Regions from separate parts of the Pectobacterium cacticida genome, predicted to be linked through region 3. Evidence: predicted binding sites of a transcription regulator. Region 3 holds the regulator's gene; each other region holds the start of a gene.

Evidence for each region. The regulator CRP, encoded in region 3, controls carbon source genes, mostly activating them, when cyclic AMP is high. The targets are predictions, from matches to a motif close to ATGTGANNNNNNTCACAT.
Region 1: RFN81_RS16200 (NupC/NupG family nucleoside CNT transporter) is a predicted target of CRP. The motif match lies at 6,337-6,354, and genes of this name have one in related genera.
Region 2: rbsD (D-ribose pyranase) is a predicted target of CRP. The motif match lies at 4,724-4,741, and genes of this name have one in related genera.
Region 4: azuC (stress response protein AzuC) is a predicted target of CRP. The motif match lies at 6,285-6,302, and genes of this name have one in related genera.

Annotation. Positions count from the first base shown of each region.
Region 1 is NZ_CP133656.1:3,559,608-3,567,281, reverse strand. Features, by position in the region: gene serB (phosphoserine phosphatase) at 1-787, opposite strand, end outside; gene RFN81_RS16230 (YtjB family periplasmic protein) at 949-1,647, shown strand; gene prfC (peptide chain release factor 3) at 2,059-3,648, shown strand; gene osmY (molecular chaperone OsmY) at 4,102-4,710, shown strand; gene RFN81_RS16215 (DUF1328 domain-containing protein) at 4,826-4,987, shown strand; gene RFN81_RS16210 (CsbD family protein) at 5,127-5,315, shown strand; gene RFN81_RS16205 (TatD family hydrolase) at 5,430-6,227, shown strand; gene RFN81_RS16200 (NupC/NupG family nucleoside CNT transporter) at 6,636-7,674, shown strand, end outside.
Region 2 is NZ_CP133656.1:4,031,823-4,039,496, reverse strand. Features, by position in the region: gene RFN81_RS18350 (sugar porter family MFS transporter) at 1-189, shown strand, start outside; gene qseC (quorum sensing histidine kinase QseC) at 298-1,662, opposite strand; gene qseB (quorum sensing response regulator transcription factor QseB) at 1,659-2,321, opposite strand; gene RFN81_RS18335 (YgiW/YdeI family stress tolerance OB fold protein) at 2,586-2,984, shown strand; gene RFN81_RS18330 (hypothetical protein) at 3,629-4,465, shown strand; gene rbsD (D-ribose pyranase) at 4,825-5,244, shown strand; gene rbsA (ribose ABC transporter ATP-binding protein RbsA) at 5,252-6,757, shown strand; gene rbsC (ribose ABC transporter permease) at 6,765-7,674, shown strand, end outside.
Region 3 is NZ_CP133656.1:493,497-501,170, reverse strand. Features, by position in the region: gene RFN81_RS02370 (ABC transporter ATP-binding protein) at 1-32, shown strand, start outside; gene RFN81_RS02365 (LysE family translocator) at 103-705, opposite strand; gene RFN81_RS02360 (hydrolase) at 812-1,804, shown strand; gene RFN81_RS02355 (YheU family protein) at 1,829-2,065, shown strand; gene RFN81_RS02350 (phosphoribulokinase) at 2,185-3,054, shown strand; gene RFN81_RS02345 (OsmC family protein) at 3,092-3,499, opposite strand; gene crp (cAMP-activated global transcriptional regulator CRP) at 3,873-4,505, shown strand; rRNA gene rrf (5S ribosomal RNA) at 4,973-5,088, opposite strand; rRNA gene RFN81_RS02330 (23S ribosomal RNA) at 5,226-7,674, opposite strand, start outside.
Region 4 is NZ_CP133656.1:3,461,654-3,469,327, forward strand. Features, by position in the region: gene puuE (allantoinase PuuE) at 713-1,669, opposite strand; gene RFN81_RS15820 (aspartate/glutamate racemase family protein) at 1,680-2,417, opposite strand; gene RFN81_RS15825 (GntR family transcriptional regulator) at 2,414-3,136, opposite strand; gene RFN81_RS15830 (NCS1 family nucleobase:cation symporter-1) at 3,285-4,769, shown strand; gene lpxP (kdo(2)-lipid IV(A) palmitoleoyltransferase) at 4,809-5,732, opposite strand; gene azuC (stress response protein AzuC) at 6,080-6,166, opposite strand; gene RFN81_RS15840 (multidrug efflux MFS transporter) at 6,535-7,674, shown strand, end outside.

The DNA of each region.
Region 1 (7,674 bases), 1.1 Mb from region 3:
TGCCGAATTTTTCTGCCAGTTTCCGCAATGTCGCCGCCTTATATTTTGCATCGACAATCGGCCCTACGACTTCACCCGTCAACTTGCCGTCTTTCATGCCTAATTCATTGGCAACGGCGGCGATCAGGTTTAGTTCGTCACGCAAATACTCAGCAAAGTAGGTAAACCCGCCGGATGCGATGGCAATGTGCCAACCGGCTTTCTGAAGCTGGCTCACCATATTACGTAGACCTGGCATTAGCGGCAGCGTTTTACGCACCGTCGGTAAAATCGCGGCGTCGGCGCCTTTTAGCGTGCCTACCCGTTGGCGCAGGCTGGCGGCGAAATCCAACTCGCCACGCATGGCGCGTTCGGTCACTGCAGCAACCTGCTCGCCTGTGCCAGCCAGTTTGGCGATTTCATCAATGCATTCGATCTGAATAGCGGTGGAATCCATGTCCATCACCAATAAACCTGGCGAGCGCAGCGTTGGCGAGTTACTCATGGCGGCGACATCAATTCCCAGATCGTGTGCCAGCTTGGTGGCGCGCGGCGTCAGCGCCCCGGCCAAACGCACGACCTGATAATCGCCTACGTTCCAGGCGCTGACGATCACCATCGCGCTTCCGAGCTTACGCTGGTAGAGCGAAATCAGATTTTTATCGAGTACGTCGCTATAAATCAGCCAGCCGGTATCACCAGCACGGTAGTCAAGCGGCATCACCTCGTCGCCGCTGAGCGATAGTGGCAGTCCCGGCCAACAGTTAATCTCGGTTGGGAGATCACAATAGGTCAGACTATTCGACATGGGGAAATCCTCTGCTGGCGGTGTGGTAAAAAATCAGTGATAAAAAATCAACAATGAAGCGGCATCGATTAAATCGCTGCCAGCTAAAAACTGGGCAACAAGCTATCCTATCGTCGGCGCTTCTGGCAACATGAAAGTCTCCAAATCGTATGAGGATGGTCATGGTTCGCGCCCATATGAAGTTTCGTCTGCACCGCACGGCAATTGTGCTGATTTGCCTTGCCTTACTGGTGGTTTTAATGCAAGGCGCATCCTATTTCACTTTAAGCCATCAGATGGCGCGATCTGAACAGGTTGACGAATTGGCGCGTACGTTGTCCCAGCAGGTAGCTTACCGCCTTTCGCCACTGATGGGCAGCGTGGATGATAATAGCCAAAAGATTAATATCACCCTGAAACAGCTTACCGAACACAGCCGTATTTTGGATGCCAGCGTATACCAGCAGGATGGTTCTCTGGTGGCGCATGCGGGTGAAGCGGTGCCGCTACGCGATCGGCTGGCGCTGGATGGAAACCGTGTCGGGAGCTATTTTAACCATCAACTGGTCCAGCCGATTGAGGGAAAAGACGGGCCTATCGGTTTCCTTCGTCTTACTTTAGATACCCACGTGTTGGCCACTGAAGCCCGGCAAGTGGATAACACCACAAATCTTCTGCGTCTGATGATGTTGCTTTCGCTGGCTATCGGCATCATTCTGGCTCGAACGTTGTTGCAAAACCGCCGTACTCACTGGCAACAGTCGCCTTACCTGCTTACCGCAAGTACGCCCGTGGAAGAGGAAGGAGATAGCGCGGCGAGCGACTCGCTGTCAGACGGCAGTGTGGTTGCGGAAAAAAACGGGGCAGAGAAACATCACTGACACACCCGCCGTTGTCCCCACAAACCTGAGTACAAATTTCGTTTAAGCGGCCTAAAGCGATGTTGCCAGAAAAGTTGGTGTTAGATGCCGTCAGGCCAACTGTGGCAGACTTCCATGAAGTATGGGCAAAAGAAAACGCTCACTAAATCAATGCGTGAAGCAAATTAGGCGCACTTGCGTAGCATACCACTTCGCTACATGTCGAGTGGGTAAAGCGCGACAACTGAGCATCGGCGCATGCTGAGGATAAAGGGTAACCGACTAGATAACCGTTGATTGTTTATCACATCAATATCGGTGAAAATAGCGGCCAATTTCGATTAACACGACGAGTTTGGCACGCGGAGCGCTGAAAAGAGAGTACTTCCACAAGTGTGTACAAATCCGTGAACAAACTAAAAGAATTTATACATGGCAAACCAAGATTTTCTAAATGAAATCAATAAACGGCGGACCTTCGCTATCATCTCGCACCCTGATGCGGGTAAAACCACGATTACTGAAAAAGTTCTGCTGTTCGGACAGGCGATCCAGACGGCCGGTACGGTGAAAGGACGAGGGTCGAGTCAGCATGCAAAATCCGACTGGATGGAGATGGAAAAACAGCGCGGTATTTCTATCACTACCTCCGTTATGCAGTTCCCCTACGGCGAGTGCCTGGTCAATCTGTTGGATACCCCAGGGCATGAAGATTTCTCCGAAGATACCTACCGTACGCTGACGGCCGTGGACTGCTGCCTGATGGTGATCGACGCCGCAAAAGGGGTTGAAGATCGTACCCGCAAGCTGATGGAAGTGACTCGCCTGCGCGACACGCCGATTCTGACGTTTATGAACAAGCTTGACCGTGATATTCGCGATCCGATGGAAGTGCTGGATGAGGTCGAGAATGAGCTTAAGATTGCCTGTGCGCCGATTACCTGGCCTATCGGCTGCGGTAAGTTGTTCAAAGGCGTGTATCACCTCTATAAAGATGAAATTTATCTGTATCAGAGTGGTAAAGGCCATACGATTCAGGAAGCGCGCATTGTTAAAGGGTTGAATAACCCAGAGTTGGACGGCGCAGTGGGCGAAGAACTGGCAGCGCAATTGCGTGAGGAATTAGAATTAGTGCAGGGTGCATCGCATGAATTCGAGCTCGATGCATTTCTATCCGGGGAACTGACTCCCGTCTTCTTTGGTACAGCGCTGGGCAATTTTGGCGTTGATCACATGCTGGATGGCTTAGTGGCTTGGGCGCCAGCGCCAATGCCGCGTAAAACAGACACCCGTGACGTTGCGGCAACGGAAGAAAAATTTACCGGCTTTGTGTTTAAAATTCAGGCGAACATGGATCCGAAACACCGTGACCGTGTGGCATTTATGCGCATTGTGTCAGGAAAATATGAAAAAGGCATGAAGCTGCGCCAGGTTCGAACCGGCAAGGATGTGGTGATTTCAGATGCGCTGACTTTTATGGCAGGCGATCGTTCCCATATTGAAGAAGCTTATGCTGGCGATATCATTGGGTTACACAATCACGGTACTATCCAGATCGGCGATACCTTTACGCAGGGTGAAGACATGAAATTCACTGGCATCCCTAACTTTGCGCCGGAGCTGTTCCGTCGTATCCGCTTGCGCGATCCGCTCAAGCAGAAGCAATTGCTGAAAGGGTTGGTACAGTTATCCGAAGAAGGTGCCGTGCAGGTCTTCCGACCACTAACAAACAACGATCTGATCGTGGGGGCTGTCGGGATTTTGCAGTTTGATGTTGTGGTCGCCCGTCTGAAAACGGAATACAACGTGGAGGCGATTTACGAATCGGTAAATGTGTCTACTGCGCGCTGGGTTGAATGCAGCGATGTGAAGAAGTTCGAGGAGTTTAAGCGTAAGAACGAACAACATCTGGCGTTGGATGGCGGGGACAATCTGGCTTATGTGGCTCCAACGATGGTAAACCTAAACCTGACGCGGGAACGCTATCCCGACGTGACATTCCACCAAACGCGCGAGCACTGATACTGATATTGATGACGCCGCACATCCACGTGAAACGGCGTGGCAGCGGCGGTGAAGTGATCAGAATGCCTCCAGGAAACCCCGTCCTTCAGGGCGGGGAGCAGTCAATACGGTGTAACAGACAAATCCGAATTACTGTGCTGCCCTCTATGTTTCCCGCCGATCGTCCATTCCGTACGCTATAGTTGACGGTACGTTAACTATTTTAGCTTGTTCAACTGCTAGCGGTGTTTAAATCGAATCATTGTTTTAATTTGTGTGAATTTATTAATTTAATATTCTGATTTTTACGTTAATCACTGCTGAGCGTTTATGGATCGAGATACCGGGCTACCACGGCGTGAGGTATCCCTATGGGAGGTTCATCACCGTGTTTCCCTCAACGCCACTCTTAAGTGACCATCATTCGGTTAATCGTCGGGTTTATAGAAGAGCATTAGAAGGAAGGGATCGATGAAAAAGAGCACATTGACACAATCGCTGATCGCCGTCGCTCTAGGCACCATGCTGGCTGGCGGCGCTTTGGCTGAAGAAACGTTAGGGCAGAAGGTTGAACGTATCGCGACGACTACGGGTGAAAAAATTGATCATTCAGCCAATAAAGCGTCCAGCTACATGAGTGACAGCGCCATCACGGCCAGAGTGAAAAGCGCTTTGCTGGCCGATAAATCGGTCACCAGCAGTGATATTTCTGTTGAAACCTCAAACGGTATTGTTACGTTGAGCGGTTTCGTCGGTAGTCAAGCGCTTAGCGCACACGCGGTGGACATCGCCACTCGGGTTGAAGGCGTGCGCTCCGTTAGCGATAAATTACAGGTGAAAGATACGCCGTCGCAATCCATAGGTGCCTATGCCGATGATGCTGTGATTACCAGTACGATTAAGGCCAAACTGCTGGCGGATGATATCGTTCCCTCGCGCAAAGTGAGCGTTGAAACGCAAGATGGGGTTGTGCTACTAAGTGGCGAGGTTGATAACAAGTCCCAGTCTGACCGCGCCGAAAGCATCGCGAAAGCCGTCGATGGCGTGAAAAGCGTCAAAAATAATCTGACAATTAAATAACCCACATATTTCTTATCGGGTTATCCGAACGGTGGATAACCCAATCTCATACCCTCTGTGATAGATCATCAGAGCGGCCGCCACGATTTTCACGCTTATCAGGAAAGGAGGACGTATGTTCCGTTGGGGAATTATATTCTTAGTTATTGCGCTTATTGCCGCAGCACTGGGCTTTGGTGGCCTAGCGGGTACAGCCGCAGGCGCAGCGAAAATCGTTTTTGTCGTCGGAATTATTCTGTTTCTGATTAGCTGGTTTGCGGGTAAAAAAAGACCTTAACGCCGTGCATGATAGTGGGACATGATATAAAGTAAAAGATGTCATGTAGAGCACACAGCCGCGCCATGCGGCTGTCACATTCTCTTGACACACTGTCCGCGTATTTACTGCATTTCGACAGTTTATCAGGAGGTTAATGATGAATAGCGATATCGTCGTTGGCAAATGGAAACAGTGGAAAGGGAATTTCCTGGCGCTGTGGGCCGATTGGTTTGACAGCGATTGCGCCTGGTTGGAAGGGAGTAACAATTACTTGTCTGGCGTTTTACAAGAGGGCTATGGTAAAGCGCATGAAGAAGTATCCTCGGAGAAAACCACGTTACACTGAGGCTCTCCATTAACGGCAAGCTCGGTTCTGCCAGCGTAATTTGGCGGGATGTCGTTTGTTTGGCGATTAGATTGCCTTATTCTGACGGGGTCAATCTTATCGGAGACGCGCGACATGCTGTCTGCACATTACCGTTTTATCGATACCCACTGTCATTTCGATTTTCCCTTGTTTTACGATGAATTACCCGAAAGTTTGAGGTTAGCACAGGCGGCCGGTGTTGAAAGCATCATTATTCCAGCCGTGGCATCATCGTATTTTGCGCGCGTATTGACGCTCGCTCGCACTACCCCTTCGCTGTATGCTGCGCTTGGCCTTCATCCGCTTTATATTGCTGAACATCATGAAAGCGATCTGTCCCGTCTGGAAGAGGCATTGCGTCGTTTACCGGCGAAGCTGGTGGCAGTTGGAGAGATAGGGTTGGATGGTTATATGGCTGAACCACAGTTAGAACGGCAGCTTACTTTCCTCACGGCACAACTTCGGCTGGCAAAAGAGCACGATCTCCCGGTAATCCTGCACTCGCGGCGCAGCCACGATAAACTTGCACAATTGCTTCGTCGCATGAATATGCCTCGCACTGGTGTCATTCATGGGTTTGCCGGTAGTCTGGCACAGGCGCAGGCCTTTATTCGATTGGGCTATTACATTGGCGTCGGCGGGACAATAACTTATGCCAGGGCGAACAAAACGCGTCGGGCCATCGCACAATTGCCGTTAGATCGCCTGCTTTTGGAAACTGATGCCCCTGACATGCCGATGTATGGCTATCAAGGTCAGCCCAATCGGCCTGAGCGTATTGCGTGTGTGTTTCACGCGCTATGTGAGTTGCGCCCAGAATCACCAGCGGAGATTGCAAAAGCACTTTGGCAGAATTCGTATCGCCTATTTGGACGGCTTACGCCGACGTAACGCGCGGATCACACCCGCCAATAAAAATATGTTTATGCCGTCTTCCTACTATTGTTGCCTGCATTGGTAGCCATATCTGCCACTCCGATTTGCCATATTGTGCCTGTAATTGTGATCTAGATCACTTTTTTGTGTGTTTGTGCATTCGACGTTGCCAATATTTGTGACATAAATTAGCGACCTTGATCGACCTATCTTTATACTCGGCATACTTCAAGTTGCATGTTTACTGGCTATGTCAGATATCCTCAATCATCTGTTGATACAAGCGTGTTGAGTTATCTCCCCGTCGTCTGCCTGAAACTTGAATTTATTAGCGTATAGGATTCGTTCGCCAGCGCGTAATAATTACCCAGGCAGAACAATCTTTTATTATGTTTTCTTCTTACGCATTATAGGGAACTGTACATGCAACTCGTGATGAGTCTTATCGGCATGCTTGTTCTGATCTTATGCGCGGTTACGCTGTCCAGTAATCGTAAAGCGATCAGATTACGCACCGTAGTAGGGGCTTTAATAATTCAGATTAGTATTGGTGCGTTGGTGCTATACGTGCCCGTTGGGCGTAATATTCTGGAAAGTATGACGAGCGGTGTCGCAAATGTTATCGCCTACGGAAATCAGGGGGTCTCTTTCATATTTGGCGGTCTGGTTTCTGACAAAATGTTTGACGTGTTCGGCGGCGGTGGGTTCGTTTTCGCATTCCGCGTCTTACCTATCATCGTCTTTTTCTCTTCACTTATCGCTGTGCTGTATTACATCGGCGTGATGCAGTGGGTCATCCGGTTATTAGGCGGCGGATTGCAAAAGCTGTTGGGGACGTCTCGTACCGAATCACTTTCTGCTACCGCGAATATCTTTGTAGGGCAAACAGAAGCGCCGCTGGTGGTGCGTCCGTATATCGCCAACATGACACGTTCAGAACTGTTTGCCGTGATGTGTGGCGGATTGGCCTCCATTGCGGGATCGGTGATGGCGGGCTATGCACAAATGGGCGTGCCGTTGGATTATCTGATAGCCGCTTCCTTTATGGCGGCGCCAGGCGGATTGCTATTCGCCAAACTGATGATGCCGGAAACAGAAATAACGCGCGACCATGATGAGGTGGTCGGCTTTGTTGGTGAAGATGATCGTCCGGCTAATGTTATTGATGCGGCGGCGAGCGGCGCAGCATCCGGTATGCAATTAGCATTGAATGTGGGGGCGATGCTACTGGCGTTTGTCGCCTTGATTGCTTTGCTTAATGGCATTTTGGGCGGTATCGGCGGGTGGTTTGACTATCCGAACCTGTCAATGGAACTCATCCTGGGGTGGATATTCGCACCTGTCGCGTTTTTAATTGGTGTACCGTGGAATGAAGCAGCCGTAGCAGGATCTTTTATTGGGCAAAAACTGATCGTCAATGAATTCGTGGCTTATATGAATTTTAGCCAATACCTAAAAGCGG
Region 2 (7,674 bases), 580 kb from region 3:
GCAACTTTCCTGACGCTGTTGAATAACCTGGGCAGCGCTGGCACCTTCTGGATCTACTCCGGCCTCAATATTCTGTTTATTCTGCTGACATTATGGTTGATACCTGAAACCAAGAACGTCTCTCTTGAACATATTGAGCGAAATCTGATGCAGGGCCGTGCGTTACGTCATATTGGTAATCGCGACTGATCTGCTGCTGGCTACGAGAGCGTTCTAGCGTGGTCAGGTATGCTTTCGTGGCCGATGGAAGCGATTGGCCTTTGTCAGTATTGTGAAGGGGAGACGTTCGTACCACGGTTAGTCGGAATTCTGTGGCAGGACGACCATAACAACCAGCCCACCTTCGGGCTGATTGCTGAACGTAACCTGCATGTGGTGCAGTTTGGCGATGTTGTTCACAATGGAAATCCCCAGACCGCTGCCGGACTTTTCCTGTCCGGGAGGACGATAGAAACGTTCGCCAATTCTTGCTAGGGCCTCATCGCTGAGGCCTGGCCCGTTATCGGCGACCTTAACGCTATTTTCCGTCAGCGTCAGACTTACCGTCCCCCCTCGATGGCTGTAGCGAATGGCGTTATCCAACAGATTGCGCACCAGCAGAGTCAACAGCAACGGATGACCCTGCCGAATAATCGGGGTGTTCGGTAAATCCAGCGTCAGTTCGATACCCGCGGTTTGTGCTGTGTGGTAGTGCTCGATTACCGCCTGTTGCAGTAATTCATTGAACTCAATGGGGTGCATCCCTTCAGGGGACGATTCTGCATCCAGCCGCGACAGCGTCAGGAGCTGATCCACCAATCGAGAGGCGCGATCGATACCTTTATCCAGGTTAATTAATGCATGCCGACGCATGATCTCATCATCATGGGCTAGTTGCGCAACCTCAGTCTGAACTTTCAGCGCGGCCAGCGGACTGCGTAATTCATGTGCGGCGTCTGAGGTAAAACGGCGCTCGCGGACGAGCATATCGCTGATGCGGGAAAATAGGTGATTCAATGCGTTGACTAACGGACGAACTTCTTGCGGAATGTGCTGTGCCGCCAGCGGAGTGCTTGCGTCTGGAGCGCGCCGCTCAAGCTCGGTGGTAATTCGTTTCAACGGTGAGAGCTCGCGCGTTACTAGCCAGAATAGCAGTGCCAACATGATTGGTAGCGCAAATAACCATGGCATCAAGTTAGTTGTTACAATATCCAGCGTCATATCCTGACGGTATTCCCATTCTTGTCCGACGGCGATGACATAACGGTTATCCGCGGTCGTCAGCCAAACGATGCGCCAGGCATCATCATCATCGCGTAACTCGCCGTCAGTGAAACCGTTATGTCGGTAGTCAAAGATGAAATCTTTGCCGTTTTCACCATCGTTCAATACCATTTTCCCCTCACGAGTAAAAATGGCGAAGGCCAGCGCATCATCTTCCTGTCGGCCACGGTTTTGAGATACCAATCTTTTGGTTTTGGGCAAAGAAACAGATTGCGTTCGCAATTCATCGGGATTGATGACAGCCAATTGTTTGGCGAACAGCATTTGCTGGGTATCAAATAGCTCATTGATATTATGGCGTGTTTGATACCATGCAAGCAGGCTGGCTACGCTCCAGCACATCAGGGTCAGCAGTGTAAAACCGGTAATCAGGCGTAGGCGCAGGCTGAGACGGTTCAAGAGGCGTCTCCTAGAATATAGCCGATACCATGTACGGTACGAATAAACCCACTGCCCAGCTTTTTACGCAAGTGGTGAATGTGGACTTCAACCGCATTACTGGAGACATCATCATCCCATCCGTAGAGTTTTTCTTCCAATTGCGCGCGTGTGAGCACACGGTTTGGGTTAAGTAAAAAAAGTTCCAGTAATGCGAGTTCACGGGATTTTAATATCAACGGCTCATTGTTTAGCGTGACGCTTCGCGAGCCAGGCTCAAGGGAAACGGCTCCGTGCGTCAGGGTAGGTTGTAGCTGTCCGTGACGGCGACGAATTAATGCCTGGAGGCGAGCAGCGACTTCCATCAGTGCAAAAGGCTTACACAAATAATCATCAGCACCTTGCTGTAGCCCTTCAACACGTTGTTCCAAAGCATCACGGGCAGTCAAAATTAGCACCGGTTCATCATGCCCAGCCTGACGCCATTGGCGTAGGATATCCATGCCATCCAGACCCGGCAGGCTGAGATCGAGCACGACAGCGTCATAAGACGCCGCTTCCAATGCCGCGGCGCCAGCCTTTCCTTCCGTGAACCAGTCAATATTAAAACCCAGTTTACTCAGCCCCGCTTTCAGGCCGTCGCCAATCAGGCGATCGTCTTCAATTAACAAGACTCTCATGGCCGCCTCGCAAGTTATGTACTGTCCGCCGTATTCGTGCCTTTACGGGTTTTATACGAAATAGATAAACAACGTGTACAGGGCAAATCGCAAAAATTGAGGGGATTTACGCAATCTATAAAAATAAAGAGATAAAAATCGATCTCTTAAGATTCTGTTAAGAACGGCTTGTTTTAATCCTACTCGAAGACCGATTACTTCCGCAGGTTGACTGCGAAATTGTTGACTGTGAAACGACAGGCAAAACATTAAGGAAGGTAAAACATGAAAAAAGTAGCTGCATTACTCGCTATTACCGCTCTGGTTTCTGCCCCCGCATTTGCCGCACAAAGTGGCGGTGGTTTCGTCAACCCAGAAATGCCAGCCGTTGGTACACATAAAGGAGGATTTGTGGATTCCCAGAATGCCCTCACCACGGTAGCTAAGGCTAAAGATTTGCGTGATGACAGTTGGGTTACATTAAGCGGTAATATAGAAAAACGGATCGGTGATGAGAACTACCTATTCCGCGATGCAACAGGTACGATGGAAGTCGAAATCGATCACAAGCGTTGGAATGGGCTGATGATTTCCCCCACCGATAAAGTGGAAATTCAGGGGGAACTAGATAAAGATTTCAATTCCGTCGAACTAGATGTGAAGCAGATTCGTAAACTCGATTGAACCATTATTTACTCTCTACTGGCGGGGGATTCCCCCGCCATTTTTGATCATATCGATGCCATTCTATTATTACCAATCATCAGATATATCTGAATAATAAAATCGTTGATGTTAACAAACCCAATAATAACCATTATCTTTCTGTTTGTTTTTTATTGAAATATAAGAAAAACAACATGGTCGTCAAATAATGTATATTATTGTTAATTATGTTTTTTTATTTTTATGCAAATATATGCTATGTATTTTATTTGGTGGTTATAGTTAAAACTTAACCATTTTTTAACAAAAATAAAACAATAATTAAGGTTCGTAAAAATTAGGAATATTTAAAAACGTAGGCTAAATTTTATTCGCATGACCACATCTATATGGCCATGATGGCTATTTTATATTTAGCTATAATTTTTAACTATCTATCTATTCTTATACCCTAAATAATTCGAGTTGCAGGACGGCGGAAGAAAAGAGAAAAATCTTCGTGAACGAATTCGTCCAGCTACGACTGGGCTCCGGTGAGAGGTAGGATATCTCTCATTTCACCCTGATGAGTTTACTAAAATAAGTGATTCGGGGGAGTGAACGCAGCCAACATACATGCAGTTTGAAGTATTACGGGTATATACCATATTGGAGATGTGTGTATGGGGATCTTAAACAATGCTTTTTCTTCTTTCGGAAATGCACTGAATTTTGTTGGTGAAGTTGAATCGAAAACCGTTACAACAGTAGCTAATGTTATCAGTTCTACGGCCACAGGTATCCATGACGTTGTTAGTGGAACGACTGAGTTTATTTCTGATCTCACTGAACCGATGCCCGTCATTAATGGCGTAGTCGATGGGGCAGCTACCATCATTGATGATGCTGTGCATGGTACTGAAATAGTGGTTCATCACTTTGCAATGTGGGGAGCTGAATCAGGGCAAGCTATTGGTACTGTAGTTGGTTCAACTGGAGATGCTATTGATAGCCTTGGAAATGGTGATATTAGTGGAGTGTTATGTTCAATAAAAGATTGTATTGGCGAGATAGTCGAAAGAGATCAGCAATATATAACGGCCCATCTTCAACATGATGCCGAATTGATTCAAATCCCCATCAAAGCATTAACTGAGGGAGTTATCGATATTTTGAAACCAATATTTGGTGATAATTGTATTACTAATATCCCCAGTATTATTGACGATATTCAACATGGACTTATCGATGGTGTGATTCTTGATAATATTGCGCAACCTTTACTTGATTGCTGGGCAAAATTCAATGAAGACGTCTTTGGCGATCTAGTTGGTAACCTGTCGTCAAGCGATATGGGGATGGGATTCGGATCTGATGGAGATCATGGACATCATTCAGGTGAATATGAAGGCCATGATGATAACTCATGCGGACATGAACATCATGTGGACACCCCATGTGGGTTTAACGTTGAGCTCGTTGGTGTTGCCGATACTGAATTATTGGCATTGAGTATATAAGCGTTTTGATTTTTTTCCTATCATCCCTCGACCTATAACGGGGGATGATTTTTACAGTCATAAAGAAATAAGTAGTAGAGTTGAAAAGAAACAGTTCGGTTTGTCCGTGTTCATTTATCATATATTCCCATCATTCTTCTGGCTGAAGGCGTTGTTGCTACACGATTAGAAGCACTTGCGTGTACTTTTCCTCATTAGGCCGCTTACTAGCAACAGTCAAATCCTCCTCCTCTTTACGATTTTTTTGTTAGCGAAACGTTTCGATAACGATCACATTTTCTCAGTTTCTTCATTGCCTTTCTCCCTTCTTTTTCTAGAATGCCACGAGCGAAACGTTTCGCTCGTAGGGTAATAAGAAAATGAAAAAAGCAGCGTTATTGAATTCAGATATTTCTTCCGTGATTGCTCGACTCGGACATACCGATACTCTGGCTATTGGCGATGCGGGTTTGCCGATTCCTGCAACGACGGCGCGTATTGATCTGGCATTAACACATAATGTGCCGACGTTTTTGCAGGTAGTGAGTGTTGTCACCAGTGAAATGCAGGTCGAAGCCGCTATTCTGGCGGAAGAGATGGTTGAAAAAAACCCCGCAATTCATGACGCCTTACTTGAGCAATTGAAGCAACTAGAACAACACCAGGGAAACTCAATTGCATTGCACTATGTTAGCCATGAAGAATTTAAAACCCAAAGCGGCAAAAGTCGGGCCATCATTCGCAGCGGAGAGTGCTCTCCGTATGCCAATGTCATCCTTTGCGCTGGCGTAACGTTCTGAGGCATCCATGCAACCTTTACTGCAACTGCAAGGCATCACGAAATCTTTTCCCGGCGTTAAGGCGCTGTCCGGTGCGGCGCTCAACGTCTATCCGGGAAAAGTGATGGCGCTGGTGGGCGAGAATGGTGCGGGTAAATCCACCATGATGAAAGTCCTGACCGGGATCTATCGAAAAGAGGCTGGCAGCATCCATTTTCTGGGGCAAGAGGTGGATTTCAACGGGCCGAAAGCATCTCAGGAAGCTGGTATCGGTATTATCCATCAGGAGCTTAACCTGATTCCCCAACTGACGATTGCCGAAAATATTTTTCTTGGGCGTGAGTTTACCAACCGTTTTGGCCGCCTCGACTGGAATAAGATGTATGCGGAAGCTGATAAGCTGCTGAAGCGCCTTAATCTACACTACGACAGCCGCCGTCTGGTTGGAGATTTGTCGATTGGCGATCAGCAAATGGTAGAAATTGCCAAGGTGCTGAGCTTTGAGTCAAAAGTCATCATCATGGATGAACCCACTGATGCCCTGACGGATACCGAAACCGCTTCGCTATTCAGCGTGATTAAAGAGCTGCAATCTCAAGGATGCGGCATTGTCTATATTTCCCACCGCCTCAAAGAAATCTTTCAAATCTGCGATGACATTACCGTTTTCCGCGATGGTCAGTTTATCGGTGAGCGCCCGGTCAGTGACTTACAGGAAGATACGCTGATTGAAATGATGGTGGGTCGCAAGCTGGAAGATCAATACCCGCGTTCGAGTAAAGCGCCGGGAGAGGTTCGCCTTAAGGTGCAAAACCTGTCAGGGCCGGGAATCGACAGTGTCAGTTTTACCGTGCGGAAAGGTGAGATTCTTGGCGTCGCTGGGTTGATGGGCGCGGGCCGTACTGAACTGATGAAAATTCTCTATGGTGCTTTACCACGCACGGGAGGCTGCGTGGAGCTTGATGGTCGCGACGTAGTGGCGCGCAATCCCCAGGAGGGTTTAGCTAACGGCATCGTTTACATTTCCGAAGATCGTAAGCGTGATGGTTTGGTTCTAGGCATGTCGGTCAAAGAAAACATGTCATTAACCGCACTGCGTTATTTCAGCACTACGGGAGGCCGCCTTAAACATACTGAAGAACAGGTGGCGGTCGCCGATTTTATTCGTTTGTTTAACGTTAAAACACCGTCAATGGAACAGCCTATCGGCCTACTTTCCGGCGGCAATCAGCAGAAAGTGGCGATTGCCCGTGGGCTGATGACACGTCCGAATGTCCTGATCCTCGATGAACCGACGCGGGGTGTCGATGTCGGGGCAAAGAAAGAAATTTATCAGTTAATCAATCAATTCAAAGAAGAAGGGCTGAGTATCATATTGGTGTCATCCGAAATGCCCGAAGTATTAGGCATGAGCGATCGCATCATCGTGATGCATGAAGGGCGCTTGAGCGGTGATTTCCCGATTGAGCAAGCAACCCAGGAAGCACTGATGGCTGCGGCCGTTGGTAAGCAATACGGCGCAAAGCAGGAGTAAGTCAGACATGAGTTCTCAATCTATCGCGACAAAACGCTGGTTTAGCAAAGCGTGGTTACTGGAGCAAAAATCACTGATCGCGCTCCTGATCCTGATCGCAGTTGTTTCCGCCATGAGTCCTAACTTTTTCACCCTGAATAACCTGTTCAATATTCTTCAGCAGACGTCAGTGAACGCTATTATGGCCGTCGGAATGACGTTGGTGATTCTGACCTCGGGCATCGATTTGTCTGTGGGGTCGCTGCTAGCGCTGACCGGCGCGGTAGCGGCCTCTATCGTCGGGCTTGAGATCAATGCGCTGGCGGCGGTGTTTGGCGCGTTGGCGCTGGGGGCGTTGATTGGTGCGGGCACTGGCGTCATTGTTTCGAAAGGTAAAGTGCAGGCATTTATTGCCACGCTGGTCATGATGCTGTTGCTGCGCGGTGTGACAATGGTTTATACCAACGGTAGCCCGATTAATACCGGCTTTTCTGATGTGGCAGATACTTTTGGCTGGTTCGGCATCGGCCGTCCGCTGGGGATTCCGACGCCAATCTGGATCATGGCTATCGTGTTCGCAGCGGCCTGGTACATGCTGCATCATACGCGTCTGGGGCGTTATATCTATGCGCTGGGTGGCAATGAATCCGCCACCCGCTTATCCGGCATCAGCGTTGATAAAATCAAAATTATTGTCTATTCCCTGTGCGGGCTGCTGTCCGCTCTGGCGGGAATTATCGAAGTCGCGCGTTTGTCCTCGGCACAGCCTACGGCAGGTACGGGGTATGAACTGGATGCTATCGCAGCGGTGGTATTGGGTGGCACTAGCCTGGCTGGAGGTAAGGGGCGTATCGTTGGCACGTTGATCGGCGCATTGATCCTTGGCTTCCTCAACAATGGACTGAATTTATTAGGTGTTTCCTCTTACTACCAAATGA
Region 3 (7,674 bases):
AACAATTAGAGCAGATGATGCTTAATGAATAAGCATCGTCTTTCATACCACAAAGGAGTAGCGAGCAGTAAACCGCTCGCTATTTCATCACCGCACTATTCATTAATGCCAAATCAACAACACACAGGCGGCGGTCAGCAGTCCCATAGACACATTAAAGATAATCCACGCTTTTTTACTTCGTAACAGCCGACCTATCATTGTGCCGAATCCTAGCCAGATAACACCGGACACCAGATTCACCAGCACAATCCCGATGCTTATCGCGATGACAGAATGGTTATACTCTTCACCCGCCAGGCTAAAACTGGCCACCGCGCCCAGCGCCATTAGCCATGCTTTCGGATTCAGGAATTGTAGTAGCCACCCCTGATAAAGTCGGATCGGCTGAGGAGGCGCAACAGAGGTTTCCAGCCGTTCATAAGCCGCCGTAGCGATTTTCCACGCTAGCCAGAGCAAATAGGCGCTCCCCAGAACTTTAAGGATAAAGTGCAGAGAAGGATAAATGAGGATTAGTCCACCAACGCCGAATGCCACCAATAGCAAAATGCTCTGCATACCCAACATAATACCAACCATGAGCCACAGAGAACGCATAAAGCCAAAGTTCGCGCCCGAAGTGGTTAACAGCATATTATTCGGACCTGGTGTAATGGCCGCTACCCACAAAAAACCCAACATCGAAAGAAATAAACTTAGTTCCATTATTTATGGGCGCTCCGGACCCAAATGTTGTACCAACTAGCAGCATTGAAGCTAACAGTGTGATATTGATCATACAAGAGCCACCAACAAGATTTTCGTCTTCTTTATGCCTAACCACTTTCATCCACTACGCGGCGCCCATAATCCACACCTGCAAACACTTTTACCACGCCTAATTCGTCGTTCTGTATCGTTCTTACCCATCTGGCAATCACTTGAATTACCCGACGGCGATTTTGTCGATCTGGCGTGGAGCGAAGCACCGGAACAGGCTAAGCACAAACCACGCGTGGTGTTATTTCACGGGCTTGAGGGCAATTTTTACAGCCCCTACGCTCATGGCCTGTTACAAGCCTGTAAGCAGTACGATTGGTTGAGCGTTGTCATGCATTTTCGCGGATGCGGCGGCAAACCCAACCGTATGAAGCGACTGTATCACTCCGGCGAAACCAGCGATGCCAGTTATTTTCTGCGCTGGATGCAGGAAACGTTGGGCGATGCCCCCACTGCCGCCATCGGCGTTTCTCTTGGCGGCAATATGCTAGCCTGCCTCCTCGCCCAGCAGGGCAGCTCTTGTTACCTGTCCGCGGCCACGATTGTCAGCGCACCGTTGATGCTTGAGCCTTGTAGCCGTCGGATGGAACAAGGCTTCTCCCGACTTTATCAGTATTACCTGCTGCATCTGCTGAAACAAAGCGTCGGCCGTAAGCTAGACGCCTATCCGGATACACTACCGATTCACTTTTCGCAGTTGAAGCGCATTCGCCGATTACAGGAGTTTGATGACGTCATTACCTCTCGTATCCACGGCTTCAGCGATGCTATAGACTATTATCAACGCTGTAGCGCCTTGCCGTTGCTGTCCCAGATTCGTAAACCGCTACTCATCATCCACGCGAGGGACGATCCTTTCATGACGCCAGACGTTATTCCCGATCTATCACAATTACCTTCTAATATTGAATATCAGTTAACAGAACACGGCGGACATGTTGGCTTCGTCAGTGGCACCTGGTTGAAACCGGAAATGTGGCTGGAACAGCGTATTCCTCTTTGGCTTAACACATTTTTGAACCACGCCGCTGATGCCTCTTTATGAACCATTTTACTCAGGAATTATAACGTGATTATTCCCTGGCAACAGCTCGATCCAGATACGCTGGATAACATCATTGAAGCTTTCGTTCTGCGCGAAGGTACGGATTATGGCGAACAAGAATGGTCGCTAGCACAGAAAGTGGAAGATGTTCGCCGGCAACTGAAGTCCGGTGACATCGTGTTAGTATGGTCTGAGCTACATGAGAGCCTCAATATTATGCCGCGTGCTCAGTTCAATGCCGGAGAAGATACCCCTTATTAACGTAGCGAACGGTATCACAGGGCAGACTAAGCATGTTTAAAACTTGCGCGATTATTGAGGATATGCGTAAGCACTCTCACTCTACTTTGTAGGTTAACCATCACGGAGTCACGCGCCTTATGTCATATCAGCATCCGATTATTGCGGTAACTGGCTCCAGCGGAGCGGGTACAACTACAACCAGTCGGGCCTTCCATAAGATTTTTCAGCAACTCCATCTAAGTGCGGCCCGATTGGAAGGCGATAGCTTCCACCGCTATACCCGTCCGGAAATGGATATGGCTATCCGCAAAGCGCGTGATTTAGGGCGCCATATTAGTTACTTTGGCCCGGAAGCGAATGATTTCAGTCTGTTGGAACAATCATTTATTGAATACAGTCTGCATGGACGCGGCCAGACGCGTAAATATCTTCATACTTACGACGAGGCGATTCCTTACAATCAAGTTCCCGGAACGTTTACTCCGTGGGAGCCGATGCCGGAACCCACCGATATTCTGTTTTATGAAGGGCTGCACGGCGGCGTAGTCACTGAGCAAAACGACGTGGCACAGCATGTGGATTTACTCGTCGGCGTGGTGCCGATCGTTAACTTAGAGTGGATACAAAAACTGATGCGAGACATCAATGAACGAGGTCACTCGCGTGAGGCCGTAATGGACTCCGTCGTCCGTTCAATGGAAGACTACATCACCTACATCACGCCACAGTTCTCTCGTACACACATTAACTTCCAGCGCGTACCTACGGTGGATACCTCTAACCCGTTCGCGGCTAAGTCAATTCCGTCACTGGATGAAAGTTTCGTCGTCATTCACTTTCAGGGGTTGGATGCTATTGATTATCCCTATTTACTCGCCATGTTACAGGGATCCTTTATTTCCCACATTAACACGCTGGTCGTTCCTGGCGGGAAAATGGGGTTGGCGATGGAATTAATCATGGCACCACTGGTACAGCGATTGGTTGAAGGGAAAGCGATTAAATAAGCGCGACAGGTTCGGCGATATCGCGCTCAGAGAAACGTTATGACAACGTTCTAATTTCGTAGCTGTGTGTTACCTTAACAATATTACTCAACATTAGCGCTACTGAGCAGTATTTTTCCGCTGATAGTGCAGCAGCGCGTTCAACAGCATTATCGGTCAGATTTTTGCCCGTAACGATAAAATGCAGATTGATATGAGTAAATAAACGCGGCGTTTCAGACCGTCGCTCTGACGTTAATCTCACCTCACAGTCGGTCATATCATTACGCCCTTTTTGCAGAATCGACACTACATCGATCGCGCTACACCCTCCAACCGACATCAACACCATTTCCATCGGGCTGGGCGCTTTATCACCGGAATTACCATCCATCAATATCTGATGCCCTGACGCGGACTCCCCCAGAAACGTTAAACCCTCAACCCATTTCACCCGAGCTTGCATGATGCTTCCCCGCTAAAATTTTTTTGAAAACTTATATCTTAACTGTACAAAAGTCAGCAAAATTCGGCGCGTTGTCATACTGACGCGAGACAACACAAGACACATCCTCAAAGCTGTGTTAAAACAAAAATAGAATAGACTGTTTCTGGACGCCCCCTGAAACGAAGAAGATGATGGCGTAACCAAACATACCTCAGTTATGTTTACGGTGCGGCAAGACAGCAACCGGAAATCAGGGGGTACAATGGTTCCAGTATATTCCCTGACATCATTCTGCCTAGACTAAATTTTATTTTTAGCAGTTAAACGCGCCGTACAGGGAACTCTGACCCCTGTAATTTGCGTAGTAAATTACAACAGAGGATGATAGCGAATGGTTCTCGGCAAACCGCAAACAGACCCAACTCTCGAATGGTTCCTTTCCCATTGTCACATCCATAAGTATCCATCGAAGAGCACGCTGATTCACCAAGGTGAAAAAGCAGAAACGCTTTACTATATCGTTAAAGGCTCTGTCGCAGTGCTAATCAAGGATGAAGAAGGCAAGGAAATGATCCTTTCCTACCTCAATCAAGGCGATTTTATTGGTGAGCTTGGCCTATTCGAAGAAGGTCAGGAACGCAGCGCCTGGGTCCGAGCGAAAACAGCTTGTGAAGTTGCAGAAATTTCTTATAAAAAATTCCGCCAACTTATTCAAGTCAATCCAGATATTCTCATGCGTCTATCTGCTCAAATGGCAAGTCGCCTCCAGGTAACTTCAGAAAAAGTGGGCAATCTTGCCTTCCTTGATGTCACTGGCCGTATCGCACAGACTCTACTTAACCTGGCCAAACAGCCTGATGCCATGACACACCCAGATGGCATGCAAATAAAAATTACTCGCCAGGAAATTGGACAAATCGTTGGCTGTTCACGTGAAACCGTGGGGCGTATTCTAAAAATGTTAGAAGATCAGAATCTGATTTCTGCTCATGGTAAAACGATTGTCGTTTATGGCACTCGCTAACGCCTTGTAAATCGGCATAGGGCGCAGTTCTTATGAACTGTGCCCCTCCGCGTCACCCGGCATGCGGGTCCGCACCGGGCGGTTTGGGAAGTTGAGGCCAAGAGATGAGGCACTCCCAGACTGTCGAGCCATTGCTGGGTTAAAATACCCTATTGAATAGTTTGGCACTGTATCTCCTCCCGCAGCGGCTGTTGAGCCACCGTCGCACTGACTCCCATTGCACATAACGCCCAGTTCACCGTCTTACCACTCTTCCATTGCTTGAGCTGGATTGCCCTGAGCCGATGTATCCAGCTCGCCGCCAGACTCTTGGCGTTTGCGCTCCCCCTCACGCAAGTGCACTTCGCTTCATTCGTTGTGTTGTGATCAACTTATGGCAGGACTTTCCCCCGCAGGAATGTGCTCATGCTGGGCGCAGCACAGCAAAAAGCCCCTGTCTTGCGACAGGGGCTTTCCACTTGTTTGATGCCTGGCAGTTCCCTACTCTCACATGGGGAGACCCCACACTACCATCGGCGCTACGGCGTTTCACTTCTGAGTTCGGCATGGGGTCAGGTGGGACCACCGCGCTATCGCCGCCAGGCAAATCTGTTTCATTCCGACCGTTACTTAACATGACTCCCTTCTTTGTCATCTCCGTAACCATCAGAACCAATCCTAAAACAAGCTGAATATCGTTCTCTATGCGTCTTTCATCTCTCAAAACACCTTCGGTGTTGTAAGGTTAAGCCTCTCGGGTCATTAGTACTGGTCAGCTCAACGTATCGCTACGCTTACACACCCAGCCTATCTACGTCGTCGTCTTCAACGGCCCTTCAGGGGCATCTTGTGCCCAGGGAAGACTCATCTCGAGGCAAGTTTCCCGCTTAGATGCTTTCAGCGGTTATCTCTTCCGCACGTAGCTACCGGGCAATGCAATTGGCATCACAACCCGTACACCAGCGGTGCGTTCACTCCGGTCCTCTCGTACTAGGAGCAACCCCTCTCAATCTTCCTACGCCCACGGCAGATAGGGACCGAACTGTCTCACGACGTTCTAAACCCAGCTCGCGTACCACTTTAAATGGCGAACAGCCATACCCTTGGGACCTACTTCAGCCCCAGGATGTGATGAGCCGACATCGAGGTGCCAAACACCGCCGTCGATATGAACTCTTGGGCGGTATCAGCCTGTTATCCCCGGAGTACCTTTTATCCGTTGAGCGATGGCCCTTCCATTCAGAACCACCGGATCACTAAGACCTGCTTTCGCACCTGCTCGAGCTGTCACTCTCGCAGTCAAGCTAGCTTATGCCTTTGCACTAACCTCCTGATGTCCGACCAGGATTAGCTAACCTTCGTGCTCCTCCGTTACGCTTTGGGAGGAGACCGCCCCAGTCAAACTACCCACCAGACACTGTCCGCAACCCCGCTCAGGGGCCCACGTTAGAACATCAAACATTAAAGGGTGGTATTTCAAGGTTGGCTCCACGCAGACTGGCGTCCACGCTTCAAAGCCTCCCACCTATCCTACACATCAAGGCTCAAGGTTCAGTGTCAAGCTATAGTAAAGGTTCACGGGGTCTTTCCGTCTTGCCGCGGGTACACTGCATCTTCACAGCGAGTTCAATTTCACTGAGTCTCGGGTGGAGACAGCCTGGCCATCATTACGCCATTCGTGCAGGTCGGAACTTACCCGACAAGGAATTTCGCTACCTTAGGACCGTTATAGTTACGGCCGCCGTTTACCGGGGCTTCGATCAAGAGCTTCGCCTTACAGCTTACCCCATCAATTAACCTTCCGGCACCGGGCAGGCGTCACACCGTATACGTCCACTTTCGTGTTTGCACAGTGCTGTGTTTTTAATAAACAGTTGCAGCCAGCTGGTATCTTCGACTGGTCTTAGCTCCATCCGCCAGGGACTTCACCAACTCCAGCGTGCCTTCTCCCGAAGTTACGGCACCATTTTGCCTAGTTCCTTCACCCGAGTTCTCTCAAGCGCCTGAGTATTCTCTACCTGACCACCTGTGTCGGTTTGGGGTACGATTCGATGTGACCTGGTGCTTAGAGGCTTTTCCTGGAAGCGTAGCATCGGTTACTTCATCACCGTAGTGACTCGTCATCACGCCTCAGTGTTAACAATGACCCGGATTTTCCTAAGTCATCCACCTTCACGCTTAAACCGGGACAACCGTCGCCCGGATAACCTAGCTTTCTCCGTCCCCCCTTCGCAGTCACACCCAGTACAGGAATATTAACCTGTTTCCCATCGACTACGCCTTTCGGCCTCGCCTTAGGGGTCGACTCACCCTGCCCCGATTAACGTTGGACAGGAACCCTTGGTCTTCCGGCGTGCGGGTTTTTCACCCGCATTATCGTTACTTATGTCAGCATTCGCACTTCTGATACCTCCAGCAGCCCTCACAGGCCACCTTCGCAGGCTTACAGAACGCTCCCCTACCCAACAACACCTTAGTGTCGCTGCCGCAGCTTCGGTGCATGGTTTAGCCCCGTTACATCTTCCGCGCAGGCCGACTCGACCAGTGAGCTATTACGCTTTCTTTAAATGATGGCTGCTTCTAAGCCAACATCCTGGCTGTCTAGGCCTTCCCACATCGTTTCCCACTTAACCATGACTTTGGGACCTTAGCTGGCGGTCTGGGTTGTTTCCCTCTTCACGACGAACGTTAGCACCCGCCGTGTGTCTCCCGTGATAACATTCTTCGGTATTCGTAGTTTGCATCGGGTTGGTAAGTCGGGATGACCCCCTAGCCGAAACAGTGCTCTACCCCCCAAGATGAATTCACGAGGCGCTACCTAAATAGCTTTCGGGGAGAACCAGCTATCTCCCGGTTTGATTGGCCTTTCACCCCCAGCCACAAGTCATCCGCTAATTTTTCAACATTAGTCGGTTCGGTCCTCCAGTTAGTGTTACCCAACCTTCAACCTGCCCATGGCTAGATCACCGGGTTTCGGGTCTATACCCTGCAACTTAACGCCCAGTTAAGACTCGGTTTCCCTCCGGCTCCCCTATTCGGTTAACCTTGCTACAGAATATAAGTCGCTGACCCATTATACAAAAGGTACGCAGTCACCCAACTAGTGGGCTTCCACTGCTTGTACGTACACGGTTTCAGGTTCTATTTCACTCCCCTCGCCGGGGTTCTTTTCGCCTTTCCCTCACGGTAC
Region 4 (7,674 bases), 1.1 Mb from region 3:
CAATTATGAATATTTAATCGCCTGGACATGCGCAAACGATTAACTTGCCGTAGAAACTATAATCTTGCCGCAGAAACTATAATCAAATATAAAATCAAGACGTTGCTGTCTCAGAACCGAGACAATATGGAGCGCACAATTATCCCGCTTCCCCCGCGCTTATTTCAACCGCTAATCAAGACAATTTACCTATTCCTTCACCTCTCATATTGAAGGATGTTGCTCACTCGTTCAGATACAGCCCCAACCAGCACCGTGTTGAAAGCACATCGGTATAAAAAATATCCAGATCGGACACTTGGCTGAAATCAAAACGACAGTTTATTTCATGCAAACTCTCTGTTTATTTTTTTGTGATTCTCATCACAAAAAAGTTGACCCGTCGTATCAGGGCGGGTATTCTTAAAAACGTGAACAGCGTCACAGAAAACTGACTAATCAACAATGAGGGAAAGACCATGAAACTGCTGAAAAAAATCATCGCCGTGTTCGAAAACGTTAACATCAACTTTGGTACTTTCAACCAATAATTATTTACGTATCGTGGGGGATAAAAAGATGCGTGTTGTCCGCAAAATCAATCAACTATTAAAAGCGTTGGGCACCACCTATCGCGGTGTTAACCCCTACGCTTTCTTCCGTTAATCGTACCCAGTACGTTAACAACTAAAAAATGGCTGCCTTACTTAGGGCGGCCATTTTTGTTTCTGATCTATCGACGCGCTACATACGGATGATGCTCACGCCAGTGCTCGGCAATATCCTGACGGCGACAAACCCAAACGTTATCGTGCTGCTGAATATAATCCAGAAAGCGCTGCAAGGCACGGAACCGACCCGGCCTCCCCAGCAAACGGCAGTGCATGCCGATCGATAACATTTTCGGCGACGTTTCACCTTCCTCGTAAAGCACATCAAAACTGTCTTTCAGGTAACTATAAAACTGTTCACCACAGTTAAAGCCCTGCGGTGAAGCAAAACGCATGTCGTTTGCATCAAGCGTATAAGGGATAATAAGGTGAGGATGTACACCACCGTCACTTTTTTTCACCGGCATCCAGAAAGGTAAATCATCGCCATAATAGTCGCTGTCATACCAAAAACCACCATGGTCGACGACCAGCTGGCGGGTATTCGGACTATCCCGACCGGTATACCAGCCTAGCGGTGGTTTTCCAAATAACGCCGTATGCACCTCTATCGCCTTATTCAGGTGCTCACGTTCTGTAGCAATATCCATATTCTGGTAATGAATCCAGCGCCATCCGTGACTCACCACATCATACTCAGCCGACTTAATCGCCTCTACGACCGCTGGGTTACGCGCCAGCGCCATCGCCACGCCAAATACCGTGAACGGCAGGCCACGTCGCTGAAATTCCCGGTGGATGCGCCAAAACCCAACGCGCGAGCCATATTCATACAGCGAATCCATTGACATGTGACGGGCAGGATAACTTTCCGCACCAATAATATCGGAGAGAAACTGTTCAGACCCGGCATCACCATGCAAAACATTATTTTCCGCGCCTTCTTCATAATTCAGCACAAACTGAACCGCGATGCGAGCATTACCAGGCCAGTTAGCCTGCGGCGGCTGGCCCGCATAGCCAATGAGATCGCGGGGATAATCCCCCCCATCGCTCAACACAGTAGAATCACTTCTCATCGTTTTTTCCTTAACGTAGGGGGCTAAACATGCCGCTCAACGGTTTAGCGATTGGATAATCCAGATCGCCATGCTTACTGGTCGTCAACCCCAGCGCGGATAAAGATTCAACCAGTTTGACGGCCGCGCTAACGCCGTCAATGATTGGGACGGCCAATTCCTGGGTCAGCGACTGCGCCAGATCGGCCATGCCACCGCAACCCAATACGACTGCGCCGACACCATCCTGACGCAGGGATTGTATACAATATTCCCTTACTTTCCGTTGGGCAATGCCGCTATCCTGTTCGAGCGCCAGCACGGGTAAATCGATAGCATGCAGCGCGGCACAATGGTGTTCAAAACCATAACGCTGTAATAAATGGCGCGCGATAATCACAGTGCGCGGTAGCGTAGTCACAATGGAGAAGCGGGTAGCGACCAGTGTCGCCATATGAAAAGCGGCTTCAGCAATACCGATAACTGGCTTGCAGGCAACTTCACGGGCCGCAAGCAAACCAGGATCGCCAAAACAGGCAATAATATGTCCGTCGACGCCCTGTGTTTTCCCCTGCTTGATCTGTTCCAACACGCCAATCGCCGCTATCGCCTCATCAAAATGCCCTTCAATAGAAGGCACGCCCTGAGAAGGAGACACCGCCATGATTTCCGTCCCTGGCGCCGCCGCCGCACGTGCGGCCATTCCGATCGTTTCCGTCATGGCAATACTGGTATTAGGGTTAATAACCTGAATTAAAAGCGGTTTCACGCAAGCTTCTCCTTCATATGGCCGAACAGGCGGCTGAAGTCAGGCTCGGCGTTTTCATCTCTGTCAAAGCGCAGGCTCGCAACAATATCATCGAAGTGCTGCGTTAACGTCTCTGATAACGCCGGAACGTTTTTATTCCGTAGATGCATGAGAAGATGGTGGTGGTCGTGGCAGCGGCACCCTTGCTGCCACGGCGCGCCGTAAGCGGCGATAACCAGCGATGAGCGCAGCGTTAATTGTGAAACCATCCCGGTTAATACCGTATTGCCAGAAATCGCCTGTAGCTGAATATGAAAAGCGGCAGACAATCGGATAGCTTCCGCCCCGTGTTGATCGGCGTGCGCCTGCTGTTCTGCCGCGACCAGCTTATTCAATGCCGTTAGATGGGGAGAGCGGCAGTGTGCGACCACTGCTGGCAGATTGGCACATTCGATTAAGCGGCGAGTTTGAAAAATTTCTTGTGCCTCTTCAACCGATGGTGTCGACACCTGTGCACCACGTTTAGGCGTTAAGGTGACCATTTGCACCACGGCGAGGCGTTGTAAGACCTTTCTGATCCCCGTTCTGCTTACAGAAAATACTTCAGCCAGCGCTTCTTCCGGCAATTTTGTTCCCGGCAACAGTTGATGTTCCACAATGGCATCCACCAGCGCCTGATAAATAACATCATCTTTTTGCTGAGGGAATGGCGCATTTTCAAACCCGTATGTGTAATTCATCTCACCTTCTCGTCATCAATATTTCCATAAATCGTACACACCATTTATTGATTATGTATACAAAAAAATGAATTTTGGCCTGATTCGTGCAACGTCTTTTACCAACAACGTCATTCGCTTTACGACCAAGGTAAAAGGAGCAGATTCCATGCCAGAACATATCAACACAGGTAATGACAATAATACGTACAGCCCCAGACTCTGTAATGCGGATTTGGCGCCGACCCGCGTTCAAACCTGGTCTTGGTACAACATTTTTTCCTTCTGGATGTCAGACGTGCATAGCATGGGAGGCTACGTAGTCGCAGCCAGCTTTTTCACCTTGGGGTTAGCAAGCTGGCAGGTGCTGCTGTGCCTTCTGGTGGGGATCTGTATTGTGCAAATTTTTGCCAACCTCGTCGCCAAACCCAGTCAGATGAGTGGTGTGCCTTATGCGGTCATTTGCCGCCAGGCCTTTGGCGTGTTTGGCGCCAATGTACCCGCAGTGATCCGCGGCCTAATCGCCTTTGCATGGTACGGAATCCAAACCTACCTGGCCGCTCATGCCCTCATGTTGGTATTGCTGAAATTTTATCCGAACCTTGCACCGCTAACGCAGAGTCACTGGCTCGGCCTGTCAACGCTTGGATGGATTTGCTTTGGCATCATGTGGTTCTTACAGGCCATGGTGTTTTGGCACGGTATGAACGCGATTAAACGCTTTATTGATTTCGCCGGCCCGGCAGTTTATATCGTGATGACGCTGCTGGCCGCCTGGATTATTTACCAGACCGGTTGGGAAAATATCTCATTTACACTCAGTAGCAAAACGCTGACGACAGGAGAACAAACCTGGCAAATGCTTACCGCCACGGCGCTGGTCGTTTCCTATTTTTCCGGCCCGCTGTTGAACTTTGGCGATTTCTCCCGCTACGGTAAAAGTATGCAGGAAATCCGCCGTGGCAATCGCTGGGGGCTTCCCTTTAATTTCCTGCTGTTTTCCATTATCACCGTCATTATCGTGTCAGGAACCCAATCGTTATTTGGCCGCATGATTACCGACCCTATCGAAACCGTCACACACATCGGTAGTGGCGTCGCTGTTGCGCTTGGCGTACTGACGATGATCATCGCCACCATCGGGATCAATATCGTCGCCAACTTTGTGTCACCAGCCTTTGATTTTTCAAACTGTTCGCCACAGCATATTAGTTTCCGCACTGGCGGTATGATCGCCGCCGTCGGTTCCGTCCTGCTTACGCCCTGGAACCTGTTTAATTCACCAGAATTGATTCACTACACGTTGGATGTGCTTGGCGCTTTTATTGGCCCGCTCTTCGGTATTCTGCTAATGGATTTCTATGTTATCAAAGGCGGGAAAGTCTATGTGGACGATCTCTTCGACGCAACGCCAAAAGGGCGTTACTGGTATCGAAACGGCTTCAACCCGAACGCGCTAATGGCGCTCATTCCCGCCGTGGCTATCGGGCTTATCATCAGCTTTATCCCACAATGGCGTGATGCGGCCAACTTCAGTTGGTTCATCGGCGCAGCCCTGTCCGCAGGCTGCTACCGTTACTTGGCACGCCACGAACGTGTCGGCGCAACCGGAAAACCCTTTGCCGCACGTGGAATGCTATTAGAGAAAGAGTAAATGCCGCGAGCGCCGTACTGTTCATACGGCGCTACCGCGTTATGCATAGAGCGACACTTCGCCAACCGGGCGCGTCTTAAAACGGCGGTGCAGCCAAAGATACTGTTCAGGCGCACGCATGATTTCTTTTTCAATGACTTTATTCATATAACACGCGGCTGCCTGTTCATCATGATACGGATAATCCTGTAATTCAGGCTGTATGACCAGTTGGTAGCCAGAAGCATCCGATTTACGAATCAGCACCGTGGTCATCATCGCGGGTTTCGCTAACCGACTGATTGTATATGTCCCATTTGTAGTCGCTGCATTTTTTACCGCGAAAAATGGGGCAAAAATACTACCTTTAGGGCCATAGTCCTGATCGGGAGCAAACCATACCGCTTCGCCCCGTTTCAACGCGTGCACCATACCACGCAGATCCCTGCGATCAATCATCGCCTTATTCGATCGTGAACGACCCCAGGTTTGCACCATTTCCATCACTTTATTATTGTGCGGGCGATACATTGCCATCATCGGTTGGCATAATCCCATCGCCCTCCCGCCGAGTTCCAGCGACATAAAGTGAATACCGATTACCATCACGCCTCTGCCCTCTGCGCTAGCCCTATGTAAATGCTCAAGCCCTGAAACATCAAACCAGCGACGCACCCGACGATCGGGCCAGAACCAGGCCATGCCAGTTTCGACTAATGCCATTCCGAGAGAAGCAAAATTACCGTCGATCAGCTTTTCTATTTCCTTGTCTGAGATCGTCGGGAAGCACAATTCCAGATTGCGCCTGGCAATCGCTACCCGGCGTTTAAGAAAGAGACGAGATAGCCGACCGGCACTACGGCCGATTCTCATCAGTAAGGGATAAGGAAGTTGAACGAGTAAAAACAGTACGCCAAGTCCGAACCATGTCGTCCAATAGCGAGGATGAAGTAATGCCCTGGTAAAAGTTTGCTTAATTTTCATGATGATTGTCTTTAAGTGATTAACAGTGCACCGCATAAAACGCGCTACACCTATCATGACACTTATTTATAGTAATCGTTTCAGCTGTGTGGAAAACGACTTCTGACCTTCATCACGCATGAGGCCAAACGCGGGATTAGCATGCGGACAACACAGAGGGAATCTTGAACAGCCGGTGAACGACCAACGGTCAGGGGAATTGTACCGGATTCGCGTTGAATTAAGGAGTAGAGGCATAAGAAAAATCTGTAAGCGTACTTATCAAAACAGGCTTTTCTTAACAGAAGGCAGTCATTAAATGATATCGGCCACCAATACGATGACCGATATCATGCATAGCACATGACTTAAAACTGTGCGCCGGGCGGTACGTTTTTATACGTATTCAGATAAGCCGTCAGCATTTTTTTGAAGATATTACGCACTTTTTTCATCTTGATTCTACTTACTCATTGATTGAACAACGCGATGGAGTAACGATTTTGTCTTACCTGGCGGAATCCGCCTTACGGCGATAAATATTACAACCTCGGTACGGTAAATGCTATTTTTTTGTGATGCACATCACAAAAAAATAGCATTGAACCAGAGCCGCTCCTTAGGCCAATTTCTTTTGTTGCGAATCATTACCACCAGTGATCACGCTATCGTTAGCTATGCTATGCTCTGGGTAAAAGGCGAAACTTTAGTCACCGTTCGTTATTAGTTGAATGCTACTCGTTTTCGGTTAGCGCACTTTATACGCACACGACCACGCATTTCGTCACTGGTTATTCGCTGCTGAAGGCCTCTTACGACCCCCATGGAAACCTGGAAACTTAACCTTTTCTCCGCCTGGCTGGGATGTTTTTTCACCGGGCTGGCAATGAGCCAGATATTGCCCTTTTTGCCGCTGTACATTGAGCAGCTTGGCGTTCATTCGCACGAGTCGCTAAGCCTGTGGTCCGGTTTGATCTTTAGTTCCTCCTTTATCATCTCCGCCATCGTTGCCCCACTGTGGGGGAGCCTCGCCGATCGTAAAGGCCGCAAGCTTATGCTGTTGCGTGCCGCACTCGGCATGGCGATCGTTATGTCGTTGCAAGGATTAGCGACCAACGTATGGCAGTTGTTTATTCTGCGCGCATTAATGGGGTTGACCTCTGGATATATTCCCAATGCGATGGCGCTGATCGCCTCGCAGGTTCCGCGCGAAAAAAGCGGCTGGGCGCTGGGTATGTTATCGACCGGGCAGATTGCCGGCGTGATCCTCGGCCCCTTATTTGGCGGCTTTATGGCCGATTATATTGGGTTACGCTTCGTCTTTTTCATTACGGGCGGCATGTTGTTCATCTGCTTTCTTATTACGCTCTTCGCGATTAAAGAAAGTGTGGTTAGGGTTACCAAAGAAAATCGACTCAGCGGGAAAGCGGTTTTTGCTTCATTACCCTATCCAACGCTGATTATCTGCCTATTCATTACGACAATGATGATCCAGATGGCGAACGGTTCAATTAGCCCAATCCTCACGCTATTCATCCGCGATCTCACACCTGGTTCGGATAATATTGCCTTCATTAGCGGCGTTATTGCTTCCATTCCTGGCGTTTCCGCCCTGCTATCCGCTCCCCGTCTCGGCCGATTAGGCGACAGGATCGGCGCGCATCGCATCCTGATCGCCGCACTGGCGATCAGCGTACTACTGTTTCTGGTGATGGCGATGGTAAAAACCCCCACGCAGCTTGGCCTTCTGCGCTTTATATTGGGCTTTGCCGATGGTGCATTAATGCCAACCGTACAGGCGCTGTTGGTCAAGTACAGTAGTCAGCAGGTGACGGGACGCATCTTTGGTTATAACCAATCATTTATGTATATGGGCAACGTGCTGGGGCCGTTAGTCGGTTCCGGCGTATCCGCGATGATGGGCTTCCGCTGGGTTTTTATCGTCACGGCCTTCCTGGTACTG